Regions from separate parts of the Alkaliphilus sp. B6464 genome, predicted to be linked through region 1. Evidence: riboswitches for the same ligand, from Rfam matches in the RefSeq annotation. Region 1 holds a riboswitch; each other region holds the start of a gene.
What was found. Region 1 has a riboswitch for cobalamin ahead of HYG84_RS16905 (ABC transporter substrate-binding protein). Riboswitches for the same ligand answer to the same signal wherever they lie in the genome.

Region 1 (5,515 bases):
GTTATACGAATATTTTGAGGGTAAGAGAACAGAATTTACGATTCCACTTTATATGGTGGGGACCGATTTTCAAAGAAAAGTATGGAATGCATTATTAGATATACCCTATGGTCAAACTATAACATATAAAGATTTGGCCTATAGTATTGATAATCCTAAGGCCGTAAGAGCTGTTGGAGGGGCGAATAATAAAAATAGAATTCCTATTATTATTCCATGTCATAGAGTAATAGGGACTAATAAAAAGTTAGTAGGTTACGGTGGTGGACTGCATATTAAAGAAAAATTGCTGAATATTGAAGGAATAAAAGTTGAAGGTGAAAAGGTGGTAGAATAATACCACTTTTATTTTTTGCAATTTAGGGTCATAGAATTAGTATCTATCGGATAAATATAATTGAGATAATGAAAAGAGAAGGGGGAAGACAATGGAAGTTACTAAACTAAATCCAATTATTTTTATTCCTGGTTTAATGGGATCTATTGGCGGAGAGATGTTAGGATGTCAAATTGAGTGGGGTTTTGGTGTGGCAGGTTGGTTCTATAAACCATTTCTAAAAGAATTAGAGAAATTAGGATATAAATTAAATGAGAATTTATTTGTTTGTTATTATGATTGGCGAAAAAGCTGTAGGGAAATAGTAAAGGAGTTTTTACAACCTTTAATATTACGGGTAAAAGAAAAGCATCCTAATCAAAAAGTTGATTTATTATGTCATAGTATGGGTGGAGTGGTAGCTCGTACTTATATTCAAAGTATAGAATACTCCTATAATGTTAGAAGTTTAATATGTTTTGGAACTCCTAATAAGGGAAACATTGAAGCCTATCATTTGTGGGGAACTGGAAAACTAATGAAGAAAACAGATACCGAAAAAGAACTATTTGACATTATACGCAGAGGATACATTTGGCTACTTACTAAGATACTAGATATACCTTTGGGGACAGAGAACATTGAAAAATTACATGAGAATTTTCCAGGATTAAGAGATTTAATACCTACAGATGATTATGGAAAAATATTATGCTGTAAAATTGATAATGATTACCACTATATTCCGAGAAAATATACACTTTATAATAATTATTTATTAAATGAGCTAAATAAAAATATAGATACATTAAATAATCGAGTTAAAAATCTATATTGTTTTGTTGGGACTAACAAGGAAACAGACAAAGTCCTATTACTAGATACAGAATTATTATTTAAATATAAAAAAGCATATGTTATAGGATCATTGAAAACAAAAGAAGGAGATGGGACAGTAACCGTTAATAGTGCAACTATAGATAATGCAGAAACATTTATAATGGAAGGAAGCCATAGTGAAATTTTATTAAGCTCTATGGAATATCTTGCAGACATATATAATTTAGATCGTTCATTATTTAACAAAGGTTCTGTAGAGCCTAAAGTATATCCATTAGGGATAATATTAAAAAAATATATTAATATAGAACTGAAAAAGGGAAGAGATATAATCGGTAAATTTATAGATGGAAAATTTATTACAGAGTATGAGCATATTTGCCAAGAGTTTGGAAAAGATTATTTGTGGATCATGTTAAAACACGTACCTAGTGGTGAATATATTTTAGAAACATCTGGCAAATATAAAGAAGATCATAATATTTTTGTAATAGGATCTATGATAGAAGAAGAATTAACAGAGACAGATGTACGAAAAGAAGAAACGGGTAGAATGTATTTTTCCTTTAAGGTATGAGATTAACAAAAGAAGTATAGCATAAAAAAGAATTGAAAATATTCCTCTTTTTTGATATCATTAAGGCGATCTAAATATTGACGGTGCTCAATTGAGCTTAAAAGGGAAAATGGTGAAAATCCATTACAGCCCCCGCTACTGTAAGTGATGATGAAACAGCAATATACCACTGGTCTTGACCGGGAAGGTGCTGAAGTAAAGTGATTCACGAGTCAGGAGACCTACCAAGTTTTAGCATATGCAGCCTTCGGAGGGATAGGTGAACGGTTAGTGTGTTTAAAATCCTTTACCATTTGGTGAGGGATTTTTTATATTTAAAATGGAAGTAAGAAACTATAGGAGGAGGATGTTTTTATGAGAAAATCAAAAGCAACTATATTTTTAGTAGTATTAATGCTATTAACAACCTTGCTATTTGGTTGTGTCAAAGAACAAAAGGAGAATTTACAGGGGGATGTAGGTAACAATATAGGGAATACAGCCTATCCTATGGATATTGTAGATGGATTTGGAAATTCTGTAACAATAGAGAAGCAACCAGAAAGAGTCGTTTCGATTGCGCCTAGTCAAACAGAAATTCTATTTGCTTTAGGATTAGAGGATAAAATTGTAGGAGTATCGGATTTTTGTGATTATCCTATAGAAGCCCTAGAGAAAGAAAAGGTAGGTAATGCCTTTGCAATAAATGTAGAGAAAATATTAGAGTTAAATCCAGATGTAGTATTCCTATATAACGAAGCCCTTCCTGAGTCTATAGAACAAATAAAGGCAAGTGGAATAGCGGTAATGTTATATTCGCCTGAAACAATCGATGAAATTTTTAATACCATATTACAATTAGGTGAAGTAATGGGTGTAGAAGAAGAATCGGAACAAATAGTAAATGAAATGCAGGAAAAAAGAGATAATATTGTTGATAAAGCTAAGAATGAGAAGAAAGCAAGAGTGTTTTATCAAGTTTGGGACGAGCCTTTAATGACAGCTGGTGAAGGGTCATTCATAAATGAGTTAATTACTTTAGCTGGTGGAGAAAATATTGCAGCTGATGGGGATGGAGCTTATCCTCAATATAGTGTTGAAGCTATGGTGGAAAAAGATCCTGAGATTTATATAGCACCAGCTCATACTGCTGAAAACTTCACTTTAAATCCTGAGCAAATGAAAGAATTAAAAAATATAATAAAATCTAGACCAGGTTATGATGTTATTACTGCCGTTAAAAATGATAAAATAGAGTTATTAGATCCTAATATAGTATCAAGACCAGGTGTTAGAACAATTGAGGCCTTAGAGTTATTTGCAAAGGCTATACATCCAGAAGTATTTTAATAATATATTCTAGCTATTTTAATGGGAATATATATGGAGGCAGACTGTCTATGGAAAAGCACAATTATCTAAAAATATTTCCACTACTACTAATGACATTGATGATAACAATATCTATATCCTTAGTTATTGGAGTGGCTAATGTAACTATTATTGATAGCATAAAAATCATTTTAAAAACCATTCCCATAGTAGGAGATTATATTGATGTTTCAAATATACAAAAATCTCATATTGCAATTATACAAAACATTCGACTACCAAGAGTATTACTTTCTTTTCTAGTTGGATATGGATTATCAATTGTAGGCGTAGCTTTTCAAGGAATGTTAAAGAATCCTATGGCTGATCCTTTTATAGTAGGTACTTCTTCAGGAGCAGCTTTAGGGGCTTCTATAGCTATTTTGCTAAAGTTAAATAAAATGTTTTTTGGTATAGGAATTGTATCTATATTTGCGTTTGCAGGCGCTTTGTTAGCTACATTAATTGTATATAATATGGCTAGAATAAAGGGAAAAGTACCAGTAACTACATTATTATTAGCAGGAATTGCTACAGGGCAGTTTTTTACTGCTATAATGTCCTTTATAATGACAATTTCAACAAGAGATGTAAGTACAATTATTTTTTGGACAATGGGAAGTTTTTCAGGAAGAGGATGGAGTCATGTACAAATAGCTATAATACCAGTTTTATTGGGTAGTATCATAATATATATTTTTTCAAAGGACTTAAATATTATGTTATTAGGTGAAGATAGTGCACAGAACATGGGAGTTGAAACAGAAAAGGTTAAAAAAGTAATTTTAATTACCAGTGTATTAATAACAGCTTTTTTAGTTTCTGTTAGCGGAATAATCGGTTTTGTAGGTCTTATTGTGCCTCATATGGTTCGTTTACTTATGGGTCCAGACCATCGTATACTTATACCTGCTAGTGGACTAGTAGGAGGAATATTTTTAATTGTTGCAGATACTTTATCAAGAACGATTATTGCACCTACTGAAGTGCCTGTTGGTATTATTACTGCTTTAGCAGGAGGGCCTTTTTTTATTTACTTGCTTAGGAAAACAAAACGAACAATATAGGTGGTTATTGTATGGGAAAATGTATTGAAACAAAGGACTTAGTATTTCTTTACGATGAAAGGGTAATCTTAAATGATATTAATTTAAAGATTACAAAAGGCAGTATTATAACAATGATAGGACCTAATGGTTCAGGAAAATCAACATTATTAAAAAATTTAGCATCAACTTTAATGCCTAAAGTTGGAACTGTTCTACTAGATAATAGAGAATTAAAAAGTTATCCGTTAAAGGAATTAGCTCGTGAAATAGCTGTAGTTCCACAGAATACAAATATTGAATATGATTTTACTGTTCATGAAATTGTTTTAATGGGTAGAAATCCTTATGTAGGGAGATTCCAACAGGAAACTTTTAAAGATATTGCTGTAGTAAAGGAAGCAATGGAAAGAACGAATACGTGGCATTTGAGAGATAGAAGCATAAATCAGTTAAGTGGCGGGGAAAGTCAAAGGGTAGTTATTGCAAGAGCATTAGCTCAAGAGCCACAGATTCTCTTGTTAGACGAACCTACTGCAGCATTAGATATGCATCATCAAATAGAAATATTAGATCTATTAAAAGTATTAAATGAAGAAAAAGGGGTAACTATTATTATGGCACTTCATGATATAAATTTAGCTGCCCGCTATAGTAAAGAAATACTACTTCTTCATAAAGGTACAAAAATTATAATGGGAAGTCCAGATCAAGTAATAACAAAAGAAAACTTACAAAAAGCGTATAGTATAGACATGATTGTAGATAGAAATGAATATACCAATTCCTTGCAGGTTATTCCTTTATCGACTTTAAGGTTTTAGAGAATAGCAAAATTAAGAACTAGCCTTTTGTATACAATCAGAGCAGATTCCATAAAAACATAATTGTTGTTTTTGAATTTGATACTTTGAAATATTTTGCACCTTAATAGTTAAATCTTCAAAAACATCATTATTTAAATCCTCAATCTTTGAACAATTGCTACAAATGATATGTTGATGTTCTTCGGTTTTTCCATCATATCGAAAACTATTTTCTCCAATGTTTATTACCTGTATTAATCCTAGCTTAGAAAATAGCTCTAAAGATTTATATACGGTTGCTAAGCTCATAGTAGGGTAAGTAGGAGATAACTTTTTAAATACAGCTTCAGCATTAGGATGATCTATAGATTCCTTAACAGTTTGATATACTGCCATACGTTGAGGCGTAATTTTACAACTATTAGATTTAAGCTCTTTTATTAAAATATCCACAATATGCACCACCTTAAAATAATAATAATTATTATATACAATTATATCTTCATTATAGGATAGTGTTAATTATTTGTCAATATAATATATGTAAAAAGTTCCAGAAAATTTTATTTTTTACATTATT
Region 2 (5,515 bases), 1.4 Mb from region 1:
TCTCCTTAATACGCACTTGACAGTTTAGATACTGCCTTTTCCTTAACGCTCAATACCATGGCTTTTGACCACAGCACCTTAAGGTAGTTTGAAACCTCCACCTGTATGGCGATTTCGGCGGGCCTACCGCCATCATCTGCACAGCATAGCTGTCTTCAAGTAGCTACGCTACTTGGACACGCCTTCGTGGCGCACAGTCATCAGCATAGCGAACAAATCTTATACCATGTAAATCCCATTCCCAGTCTAATTCATTTAGATATACATTGGCAAGAAGTGGTGAAATTACCCCGCCTTGCGGTGTCCCGTAGTCAGAATGTATGAGTTTTCCTTCTTCCAAGAATCCTGCTTTAAGCCATTGATCAATTGTTCCTAATATTGTCCGATCGGATACATATTTCTTTAGAACTGTTATGAGCTTCTTATGAGAAATATTATCAAAGAATCCTTTTATGTCGCAGTCATATATATAGTTATATCCTTGTTCAATATTCCATAGGATTATTTGCAGTGCCCTTTCGACTCCGCGATTAGGTCTATATCCTACGGACCAGTTATGAAAAAGTTTATCTTCAAATATTGGTTGAAGTACATTTACTACACTTTGCTGAACAATTCGGTCCTCTATAGTTGGAATACCCAATGAACGTTTCTTTTCATTTTTCTTTGGAATGTATACTCTTCTAACTGGTTGAGCTTGGTAAGTTTTTGTCTTAAGATTATTTAGCAGTTCCATGATGTTTTCTTCTAATTTAGCCTCATAACTTTCTATTGTTTGACCATCTATTCCACCAGCGCCTTTATTCGCCTTTACTTGCTCAAAGCTTTGGGTTAATTTACGATCAAACAACAGTTGTCCATATACACTATGTAACTTGAATTTCCACTCTTGATTCATTTATTATTCCACGCCTTTCCTTGATGTACTTTTAAACGGTTTTACCACGGTAACATGATTGTTAGCATTACATCCAATTCATGACTTGGAGCCATAGGTCGCTCCCCTTCCGTTCATTTGATGTTATGGTCATCAAACTACTTCCGTACTATGAGAACGTCTGACTTCTCCATCTGTTCTTTGTCACTTCGGATTACCCTTATAGACTAGAACCCTACCTGTTTGGAAAGATGGAGACCTCACGGGGTTATCGCATTTCCCTTCACAACATACCCTGCACCATCACGTTTTAAGTCACATTTCCTTGGTCTGACGTCTAAAAGAAATGTCTTTTAGTGGGCTTCCTCATTTTTCGCAAAGTCGCCAACTTAACCCGCCGCCGTGCTTCACACTTATTGTATTAGGGTCTATTGTTTCGCCTACGGGTCTCTCGATTATCCGCATCTCCTTCAGACAATACCTCACGATAATGCCCTAGATTAAGCTTCCCGAGCTAGGTCAGTCTCCTCGGGGATGGACTTTCACCATCTGGGATTCAACATCTATTAACTTCTGCCAGTCGTTTCATCGAAATGACGTCTCTGTCCATTAAAGATATGAAGGGTGCTAACTGACTTAGCACCCCATGCGACTGCCCGTCGCACAAAAAGATGCCTATTAGCATCTTTTAGTTTATACATTTTTTTAATATATGCTAGTATAGCATTTGTCCTAAAGGCCCATCTTCTTTTATTATATCTTGAATTTCATAAACCGATATAGGAAATTGCGGAAAGCCATATGCATATGGCTCTAAATCATAAAGTTGAAAATATATAACTAAGGCTTTATCCGCTATATAAAAATCTTGATCTGGTCTAATTTTATCGAATTTTGTTATTAGCGGAATATCTCTTTCTCCTATCTGTTCTTCAATAATTGCTGATAACACATCTACATAATTACTGCCATCTTTAAATAAATCCTTTAAGGAATATAGTTTTCCTGTCTCCACATCAAAAGTAAGTGATTTCATAATTGTTAATCCATGGGCTCCTCCAGAGAAGGCATAATTGGTTAATGCAATACTTAGTATACCTCTCTCATTTGTCTTAATTTCATAATAACCTGTAATTGTAGTCTGTGGATTTTCATAATATCCTTGATCCTTTATCATTTGATAGACTAAGTTTAATATGTTACTATTTATTTTTTTCTGTACATTTATATTATCTAATCCACTTACTACTGGATAATACACTTCTAATCTTGGCATTGTTAATTTCATTGTACTAATATAAACCGGAAATCTTTTATCCATAACTTTTTCTCCTCTCAAATTAAATGATTGAGTTAATTACATTTTATTAATAATACTAAAAGTAGTTACATCTTTGGAACAACTATACTAGCTAATTTATATTCTTTTTTTGTTTACTGTTGCATATTATTGGGTATAATGGTAATGTTGAAATACATAATTAAATTAAATATCATTTTAAGAGAGAGGAGACATGTAATTATGAAATATGTATGTATACCATGTGGCTATGTTTATGATCCAGAGTTAGGAGATCCTGATGGAGGAGTAGCTCCAGGAACAGCTTTTGAAGATATCCCAGAGGATTGGGTATGTCCAGTTTGTGGCGTTAGCAAAGATATGTTTGAGCCAGAAGAATAATTAAAAATACATAAAATATAAATAATAAAGGAAGGACAATTGTCCTTCCTTTATTATTTATAGCTAGATACTAATTTCAACACACGAATAAAGATATTGCCTATATATAGATTGTCTGATACAATAACTGTGAAAAAGTAAATACATAGATTTATGGTGCTGTTTTAATTAAATTAACAGCTTAAAAGGGAAGTTCGGTTAAAATCCGACGCGGTCCCGCCACTGTAAAGAGGAGTACATCTATAACTATGCCACTGTTTTGTAAAAAATGGGAAGGTATTAGATGTGTTATGATTCTAAGCCAGGAGACCTGCCATAAAGAACAATACCGCAATAACTTACGAGGATAAGGAGGTGTTATGGGCCATGCATTAAGGGAAATTAATAAATTAATATCCTTTAATTAATATTGTGTGTTGTCTATAACCTTTTTCCTTAGGGAAAAAGGTTTTTTATGTTTTTGACACCTAAGAGCATAAAACACAAATAATTTTAACGGTAGTTTTGAAGCCATTGACTACTAAATAAATAGGGAGGAATATTAGTGAGCTTTGATAGTATTTCGTGGATACTTAATCCGTTTATACTTATGTTTATTGCAGTGTTTTTAGGTATGTTATTTGGACAGATAAAATTTGGTAAATTTAGATTTGGCGTATCTGGAACATTATTTTTAGGGTTGATTGTAGGATGGTTAGTAGTTGATTATGCAAAACAATTAAATACAGAAAATTATGGATATAAGGCAGCAAAATCTTTAATAGAAACAAATGTTATTTCTCAGGATTTTTTTAATATATTTTTAATTTTATTTATAGCATCTGTAGGACTATTAGCTGCTAAAGATATGGGGGTAGTATTTAAAAAATATGGATGGAAATTTATTGTATTAGGGTTTTTAATGACATTATCGGGTGCTATTGCTACCTATGGTGTTACCTTACTAAGTTCTAGCTCAAATCCTTATGAAGTATCTGGTGTATATACAGGAGCTTTAACTAGCTCTCCAGGACTTGCTGCTGCCATAGAAACTGCAAATAGTCATGCATCCGATTGGGCAAATCAATACGAAACATTAAATTCACAGAAAAAAACAGAGCTACTTAAATTATTAGATCCATCAGGAAATCTGACAACTGAAAATACTGCTAGTTTAACAGATGACCAAAAACAGGAATTAATAAAAATTGCTGAAGCAGGAATTGGAATTGGCCACGCCGTAGCCTACCCTTTTGGTGTAATGATTGTTATTATTGCCGTTAATTTATTTCCAAGACTTTTTAACATTGATATAAATAATGAAAAAAAATTATTTATAAAAGAAATAGAGGAATTACAAAAATATTCTAATGAAAATGTAATTCAAGAGGTAGAATTTGATTTAACCGCTTTTATAATAGTCTGCCTTACTGGATTTACCTTAGGAAGTATTAAAGTATCTTTAGGTCCTCTAGGTAACTTTAGCTTAGGGATTACTGGAGGTGTATTAATAGCTTCCCTATTGCTTGGATATATAGGTAAAATAGGATTTTTAAATTTCCGAATGAATAATAAATTGTTAGCTATTATAAGACAATTATCCCTAGCTTTCTTTCTGGCAATTGTAGGTTTGAGATATGGGTCTGAGGTTTTTAGTGCTTTAACAGGTTCAGGCGCTATATTAGCTATAGTATCAATAGTTGTAAAAACCACTGCAATGCTTACTGGACTAATTGTTGGAAAATATATATTTAAAATTAACTGGGTTATGTTATCTGGGGCTATTTGCGGAACATCTACCCCTGGATTAGGAGCAGCTATAGATGCTGTGGGTAGCGATGATCCTGCAAAAGGCTATGGAGCAATATATCCATTTGCACTGCTAGGAATAGTTATTTTTACAATAATCCTGCATAATATGCCATTTTAGTATATAAAATTTTAGGAGGAAACTATATGATAACAGGTAGAATTAGAAACTATAACCTTATGAACAAAGTTGTTTCAGCTACAGAAGCTGCTATGTTAATAAAAGATGGTATGACTGTAGCTACCAGCGGATTTACACCTTCTGGATATCCCAAAGCTGTACCTTTGGCATTAGCACAAATAGCAGAAGAAACAAAGGAAAAAATAAAAATCAAATTGTACACTGGAGCCTCTGTAGGCGACGAGTTAGATGGTACTTTAGCAAGATCAGAAATTATTAGCAAGCGGTTACCTTATCAAACTAATAATAGTATGAGAGACTATACAAATAATGGGGGCTGCGAATATTTAGATATGCACCTAAGTCATGTATCTCAATATGCCAACTATGGTTTTTTAGGAAAGATAGATATAGCTATTGTAGAAGCTGTGGCCATAACAAAAGAGGGGTATATTATACCTTCTACATCTATAGGTTGTTCACCTACCTTTATAGATTTAGCAGAAAAGGTAATAATTGAAATTAATACAAGCCAACCCCTTGAGTTAGAAGGTATGTCTGATATATATATTCCTGAAGCACCTCCAAACAGAAAACCTATAGGTCTGACTAATGCTAGTCAAAGAATAGGTACAACTTACATTCCTTGTAATATAGAAAAAATTGCTGCAATTGTTATAACTGATATTGAAGACAATGTTAAACCCCTAGCACCAATAGATGACATTTCTAACCAAATTTCAGGACATCTAATAGATTTCTTAGAAAATGAAGTAAAAAAAGGTAGACTATCAGAAAACTTATTGCCTTTACAATCTGGTGTCGGAAATGTTGCTAATGCGGTCTTAGGAGGATTATTACATTCTAAATTTAACAATCTTGTATGTTATACAGAGGTTATTCAAGATTCTATGCTAGATCTACTTGATGCTGGAAAAGCACTACATATATCAGGTACAGCTATTACACCATCCGAAGAAGGGTTAAAAAGATTTAAAGATAAAATTGATTTTTATAAAGATAAAATTATATTACGCCCCCAAGAAAT
Region 3 (5,515 bases), 110 kb from region 1:
CCTATGAATAATCTCGTCATGTGGGGCACTATAAGTCCTACAAAGCCTAATAGACCTACCACACTTACAGCACTACCTGCTAATAATGAGGATATTATTATAAATAAAAACCTTGTTTTTTCCACGCTTACACCTAAACCTGTGGCAACTTCATCACCTAGCATTAATATGTTTAGCTTATCAGGTAATAATAGTAGGAAAAACATACCGACTATAGCATATGGCAAAATAAGATTTACATCCCTCCAAGTTATTGCAGATAAACCTCCCACCATAAATCCTAATACTCCATGTACTCTGTCTGGAAAAAACGTCATAAGTCCGTTTATTCCTGCACTTAGTAATGAAGATACTGCAACTCCAGCTAAAACCAGTCTTGTCGGCAATACTCCCTCTCTCCAAGCCAAACTGTATATAAAAAGAGTAGCTAAAAGTGCTCCTAAAAAAGCACCTATAGGAACTAAGTAATAATATTGCGGAAAGATTATTAATATTATAAGTGCCATCAGTCCTCCACCCGACGACACCCCTATAATATTAGGACTTGCTAGAGGATTTCTCATTATACCTTGAAGAACAGCCCCAGCTAAAGATAAGCAGATGCCTACTAATGCACCTACTATTGTACGTGGAAGTCTTACATTCCATATTATTTGATAGTTAACTGTATCTTTTTGATAAAAGATAGCTTTAATTATTTCTACCGGAGCTATTTTTACAGCTCCATTACCAACGCTTATGAAAAAACTTGCAATAAATAATAATATGAAGATTATTAGTACTATAATTTTACGAGGTTTTTCTTCTTCCATACCTACTGACATAAAATTTCTCCCATATAATTAATAGTTTCTCTTATTCAAATAAATCTGTATAAAGATGTTTTGCTAACCCTTCATAAGCCTCTGCATATCTATGATTTGCTTTATACATATAAAGATCCTTTGGTAAGAGAATATATCTACCTTCTTTTACTGCCTTTAAGGAAGCCCATGCTGGATTTGACTCTACATCCTTTTTAATTCTATCCAATACCGCTTCCATATCACTTCCTGTTGTTTGAACAAATATAAAATCTGGGTCTTCTTCTATTATTTTTTCTAAGCTAAAGTTTTTATCATCTAAAGTATTATTGGATGTATCTGCAATATTAGCTGTATGAAGATCTTTTAACATTTCACCTAAATAAGCATCTGACCCTCTAGCTGTTATACTTTTTGCACTGGCCATCATTATTAATACTTTATAACTCTTATCCTTTGGTGATTTTTCTATTATCTTCTCTATATTCTCTTTAACTTGCAAAGCATTTGCTTGGTAAAGATCTTCTCTTTCATTTAATGCAGTAAATAACCTTACAAGTTTAAAGTAATCATCCTTTACAAAAAAGTCTAAGGCAACAACTCCAATTCCATTATCCTCTAATATAGGAACTATCTCCATCTGAATTTTTGAGTTGCCGTTTAAAATTACTAAATCTGGCTTTAATGATAATACCTTCTCAAGGCTTATTGCTCCTAAAGTTCCTACTATCTCGGCATTTTCTGTTCCTTCTACTATCTTATCCTCTGATTCTTCTATTCTACCAACTATAGTACCTCCACTTTTAGCCCAGATTTCTAAATATGAATTAAAAAGAACTACTACTCTTTCTGGATGCTTATTTAGTGTGACTTGCTGATTTCTACTATCAGTAAAGGTAACACTGTCTTCACCTATCTGTACTCCATACTCCTCTAACATATTTTTTTCTAGTTCATTTACTACTTCCTTATCATTGTTAGGTTCTGCATTATTTGCTTGGTTTGAACATCCTGCTATTGTAGATATTGATAATGCTAACAGTAATGCTAGTGCTGCTACTCTTTTCTTCATTTTTCATCCTCCTGTTTGTAGTTTTTTCCCTGGTGGAGGGTAATAAAAAATCCCTAACCGTATAAGTTAGGGATTTATCATGCACATAAAAAGATTAAATACAAAAAAATAAAAGTCTCCCCTTCCCACCGAAGGTTACTTAATATAAACTATTAGGCAGGTCTCCTGACTTGTGGATCATCCTACTCTCAACGCCTTCCCAGATATAATCCAGTGGATAAGTTGATTTCGTACTCACTTACAGTAGCGGGGGCTGTATTGGTTTTTCACCAATTTCCCTATTAATCTTACAGAACCTAATGTTTCCTATTTAGTTTTCATCTACTATGTTAGCACACAATGGAATTTTATTCAATAAAGTTTCTTTGATAATGTACCAAGATTACAATAGAATACATTCTATAGGTGTTATGATGTTCCCTAGGAAGAATGTGTTGTTTTCCATTTTATTATTATACTAAGCTTGCAATCAGCTAGTTCTGCTGAAATTTCATGTCCCATTTGTTCGACTAATTCTTTTGTTATAGATAATCCAAGTCCTGTGCTTTTGTCACTCCTTGTGAGGTCAGCTGTAAAAAAACGTTCAAATAGATGGGCTATATCTCTCTCACTTAAATTATGTGCAACATTTGTAAATGTTGTTATAATATAACCGTCATACTCTTTTAACGATATATATATACACTCATTTCCATACTTTAAAGCATTCTGTATTAGGTTTGAGAAAACTCTTTTTACTGCATTTTCATCAGCAATAATTAATGATACTTTTTCATCTATATCGATAATAGGCTCTATCTCTTTAGTTAAAAAATCCTTATAGAATGATGCTATTAAATCACACATTATATTATTTATATTTACTGATTTAAGCTCAAACTTATATTCCTTACCTTCCAGTCTTGATAAATCATAAAAGCTAGATATTAAACTTTGTAATGACTCAGCTCTTCTTTTAACTATATCTGCATATTCTTTCTTTTCATGACAAGGTAAGCCATCATCCTCCATAAGCTGTATATAACCCATTATTGATGTAAGTGGTGTCCTCAGATCATGTGATATATTTGCAATAGCCTGTCTAAGTTCTAAATCCATCCTCTTATGTTCAATTTCTGATTTTTGTTTTTCTTCTAAGGTTTTATTTATTTCTGAAGCCAAATTTTCCATCTCTTTATTAGAAAAAGTAAGTAATATTTTTGAATTAGTATTAGTCTTATTGATTCTACTTAGTTGATTAGTTATATTCTTAACTTCGTTATGTGATAAAATACAAAGAGTGACAAATATGCCACATATAATTATAAGAAAAATAATAGTTAATAGTTGCATAAATATCACCCTCCATTTTACTTAATCTCTTTTTTGTTAAAGTATAACATACCTAAAATTGTAAACACTACTGTAAATCCGATACCTACTAAAGCCGCAAAACCTAAAGTATTGCTCGCTACAGTATCAGCTTTTATATTGGATAAGTTTGTTGTAATAAGAAACTTATTAATATTCATAAGTTTTGGAGACACAATTAATGAAAGTAGACTAATAATATTACCAGTCATAGAGAATACTCCGAAGTAAACAAAGCTAGACATTGTATTGTTTTTAAATATAATTCCTAGAAAAGTGCCTACAGATATTCCTCCAATCCATAGTGGGAGTGCTACCAGTAATCTTAATGAAAAATCTTTAACTATATCTATTGAAAAGTCCCTACCAAGCCCAAACAGCATTGCTCCACTTCCTAAAAATACAGTTAGTATAATAAATGCCGCTATAGTAGATAGAACAACTGTAGCAATTATCTTTGATAAAACAATTCTGTTTCTAGGTATACCAAATGATACAGCATTCTTCAAAGTCAAATTTTTATTTTCTTCACTTGTAACAATGTCAATCATCATTAAAACTAGAAATAGTGGTAAATTAATTGATTGAATACCCATATACATTAATTCTGAAAGATCCATATTAGCATTAACACTTGTGGCCTTCATCAATATATTAAGTGATAATCCTAAACCGGATATTATAATTACAAAGCTCCAATAATATAGTCTGTTAAAATTTCTATACAGCTCAGCTTTAATATAATTAAGCATTATAATTACCTCCAATCAAATCAATAAAGTAATTTTCTAAATTGATACCAGTTTGATTTATGGAGGATACCATAACTTCATTAAGGACAAGAGCCCGAGTTACTTTTTCAGGAGTATCTACATAATCATATAATCTAATTTCATTATTATTTAATACCTCATATTTTTTAGTTTCTAGTTGTTTTTCTATTATAACCGTAGCTTTTTCTGCATTGTCTACTTTAATCGCTAAATGACGCTTACATTTTCCTGCTAATTCCTTAGACGATATTTGTTCTAAAAGATAACCATTGTGAATAAACCCATAGTTAGTTGCAAGCTGAGAAAGTTCACCTAATATATGGCTTGATATAATTATTGTAATGTTTTTTTCCTTATTAAGTTTTAGTAGAAGCTCTCTAAATTCTACAATTCCAGTAGGATCCAACCCATTTATAGGCTCATCTAGTATAAGTAAATCTGGACTTCCAATTATAGCGAAGGCTAAACCTAAACGTTGCTTCATACCAAGGGAAAAGTCTTTAAATTTTTTCTTCCCTGTATCCTCAAGGCCAACCATTTTAAGAGTATCCTCTACACATTTTTTGTCTACAATACCTTTTTGTATCCTATAATATTCAAGGTTTTTAGTTGCAGATAAGTATGGAAAAAAGCTTGGGGTTTCAATTATACATCCTGTTCTCATTCTTGATTTGCTTAGTCCATCATTTGATGTTTCACTAAATAACTCTATATCTCCACCAGATGGCATTGTAAGTCCACTTATCATTCTAAGTAGAGTTGTTTTTCCGGCTCCATTTTTACCAACAAGCCCATAAATATCTCCTTGCTTTATATCTATATTAACATTATTTACAGCAAGATGATTTTTGTATCTTTTAGTTATATCTTTTGTTTTAAGTACTGTTTCTGTCACTTAAGTCAACCTCCTTTTTCTTGTATGACTATATATTAAAATACAATTTACAAGACGGCATAAAGAAAAACTTAAGAAAGACTTAAGTTTATTCACTCATTTTAAATCCGATTCCCCATACTGTATGAATATACTCTGTATTTGGATCAGCTTTAGCCAGTTTTGATCGAAGATTACTTATGTGAACATTTACTGTATTATCATCACCTAAAAATTCATCCTTCCATACAGCTTCAAATAAATTAGCTTTTGTAAAAACTTTATTTGGGTAGGACATTAAAAGTTCCAATATAGCAAACTCCCTTGCTGTAACAGAAATTAGTTTACCCTTAATGGTAACCTCTACTGTTTCACTATTTAATATTAAATCTTTATGTGATAATATATTTTGTTTTTCGTTTGTATTAGAAAACACCATATACCTTCTTAGTTGAGCTTCTACCCTTGCTAAAACCTCATTAATATCAAAGGGCTTTATAACGAAATCATCTGCGCCAAGTTTTAATACTTCTATCTTTATATCCTGTGCTAATTTTGCAGAAATAACTATAATAGGCATATTCTTTATTTTTCTTACATGAGAAATGATCTCCTCTCCTGCTATTCCTGGCAGCATTAAATC

Region 2: it holds a riboswitch for cobalamin, as region 1 does, so the genes downstream of both, HYG84_RS09100 (hypothetical protein) here and HYG84_RS16905 (ABC transporter substrate-binding protein) in region 1, are expected to answer to the same signal.
Region 3: it holds a riboswitch for cobalamin, as region 1 does, so the genes downstream of both, HYG84_RS16425 (ABC transporter substrate-binding protein) here and HYG84_RS16905 (ABC transporter substrate-binding protein) in region 1, are expected to answer to the same signal.

What each region holds. Positions count from the first base shown of each region.
Region 1 is NZ_CP058557.1:3,321,718-3,327,232, reverse strand. It holds gene HYG84_RS16915 (methylated-DNA--[protein]-cysteine S-methyltransferase) at 1-337, shown strand, start outside; gene HYG84_RS16910 (lipase family alpha/beta hydrolase) at 429-1,733, shown strand; cobalamin riboswitch at 1,803-1,976, shown strand; gene HYG84_RS16905 (ABC transporter substrate-binding protein) at 2,088-3,062, shown strand; gene HYG84_RS16900 (FecCD family ABC transporter permease) at 3,113-4,150, shown strand; gene HYG84_RS16895 (heme ABC transporter ATP-binding protein) at 4,162-4,953, shown strand; gene HYG84_RS16890 (Fur family transcriptional regulator) at 4,966-5,388, opposite strand.
Region 2 is NZ_CP058557.1:1,878,816-1,884,330, reverse strand. It holds gene HYG84_RS09115 (reverse transcriptase domain-containing protein) at 164-898, opposite strand; gene HYG84_RS09110 (DUF3298 and DUF4163 domain-containing protein) at 1,593-2,198, opposite strand; gene rd (rubredoxin) at 2,397-2,558, shown strand; cobalamin riboswitch at 2,696-2,890, shown strand; gene HYG84_RS09100 (hypothetical protein) at 3,103-4,467, shown strand; gene HYG84_RS09095 (acetyl-CoA hydrolase/transferase family protein) at 4,494-5,515, shown strand, end outside.
Region 3 is NZ_CP058557.1:3,214,552-3,220,066, forward strand. It holds gene HYG84_RS16420 (FecCD family ABC transporter permease) at 1-824, opposite strand, end outside; gene HYG84_RS16425 (ABC transporter substrate-binding protein) at 856-1,875, opposite strand; cobalamin riboswitch at 2,014-2,190, opposite strand; gene HYG84_RS16430 (sensor histidine kinase) at 2,296-3,207, opposite strand; gene HYG84_RS16435 (ABC transporter permease subunit) at 3,225-3,977, opposite strand; gene HYG84_RS16440 (ATP-binding cassette domain-containing protein) at 3,970-4,893, opposite strand; gene HYG84_RS16445 (response regulator transcription factor) at 4,982-5,515, opposite strand, start outside.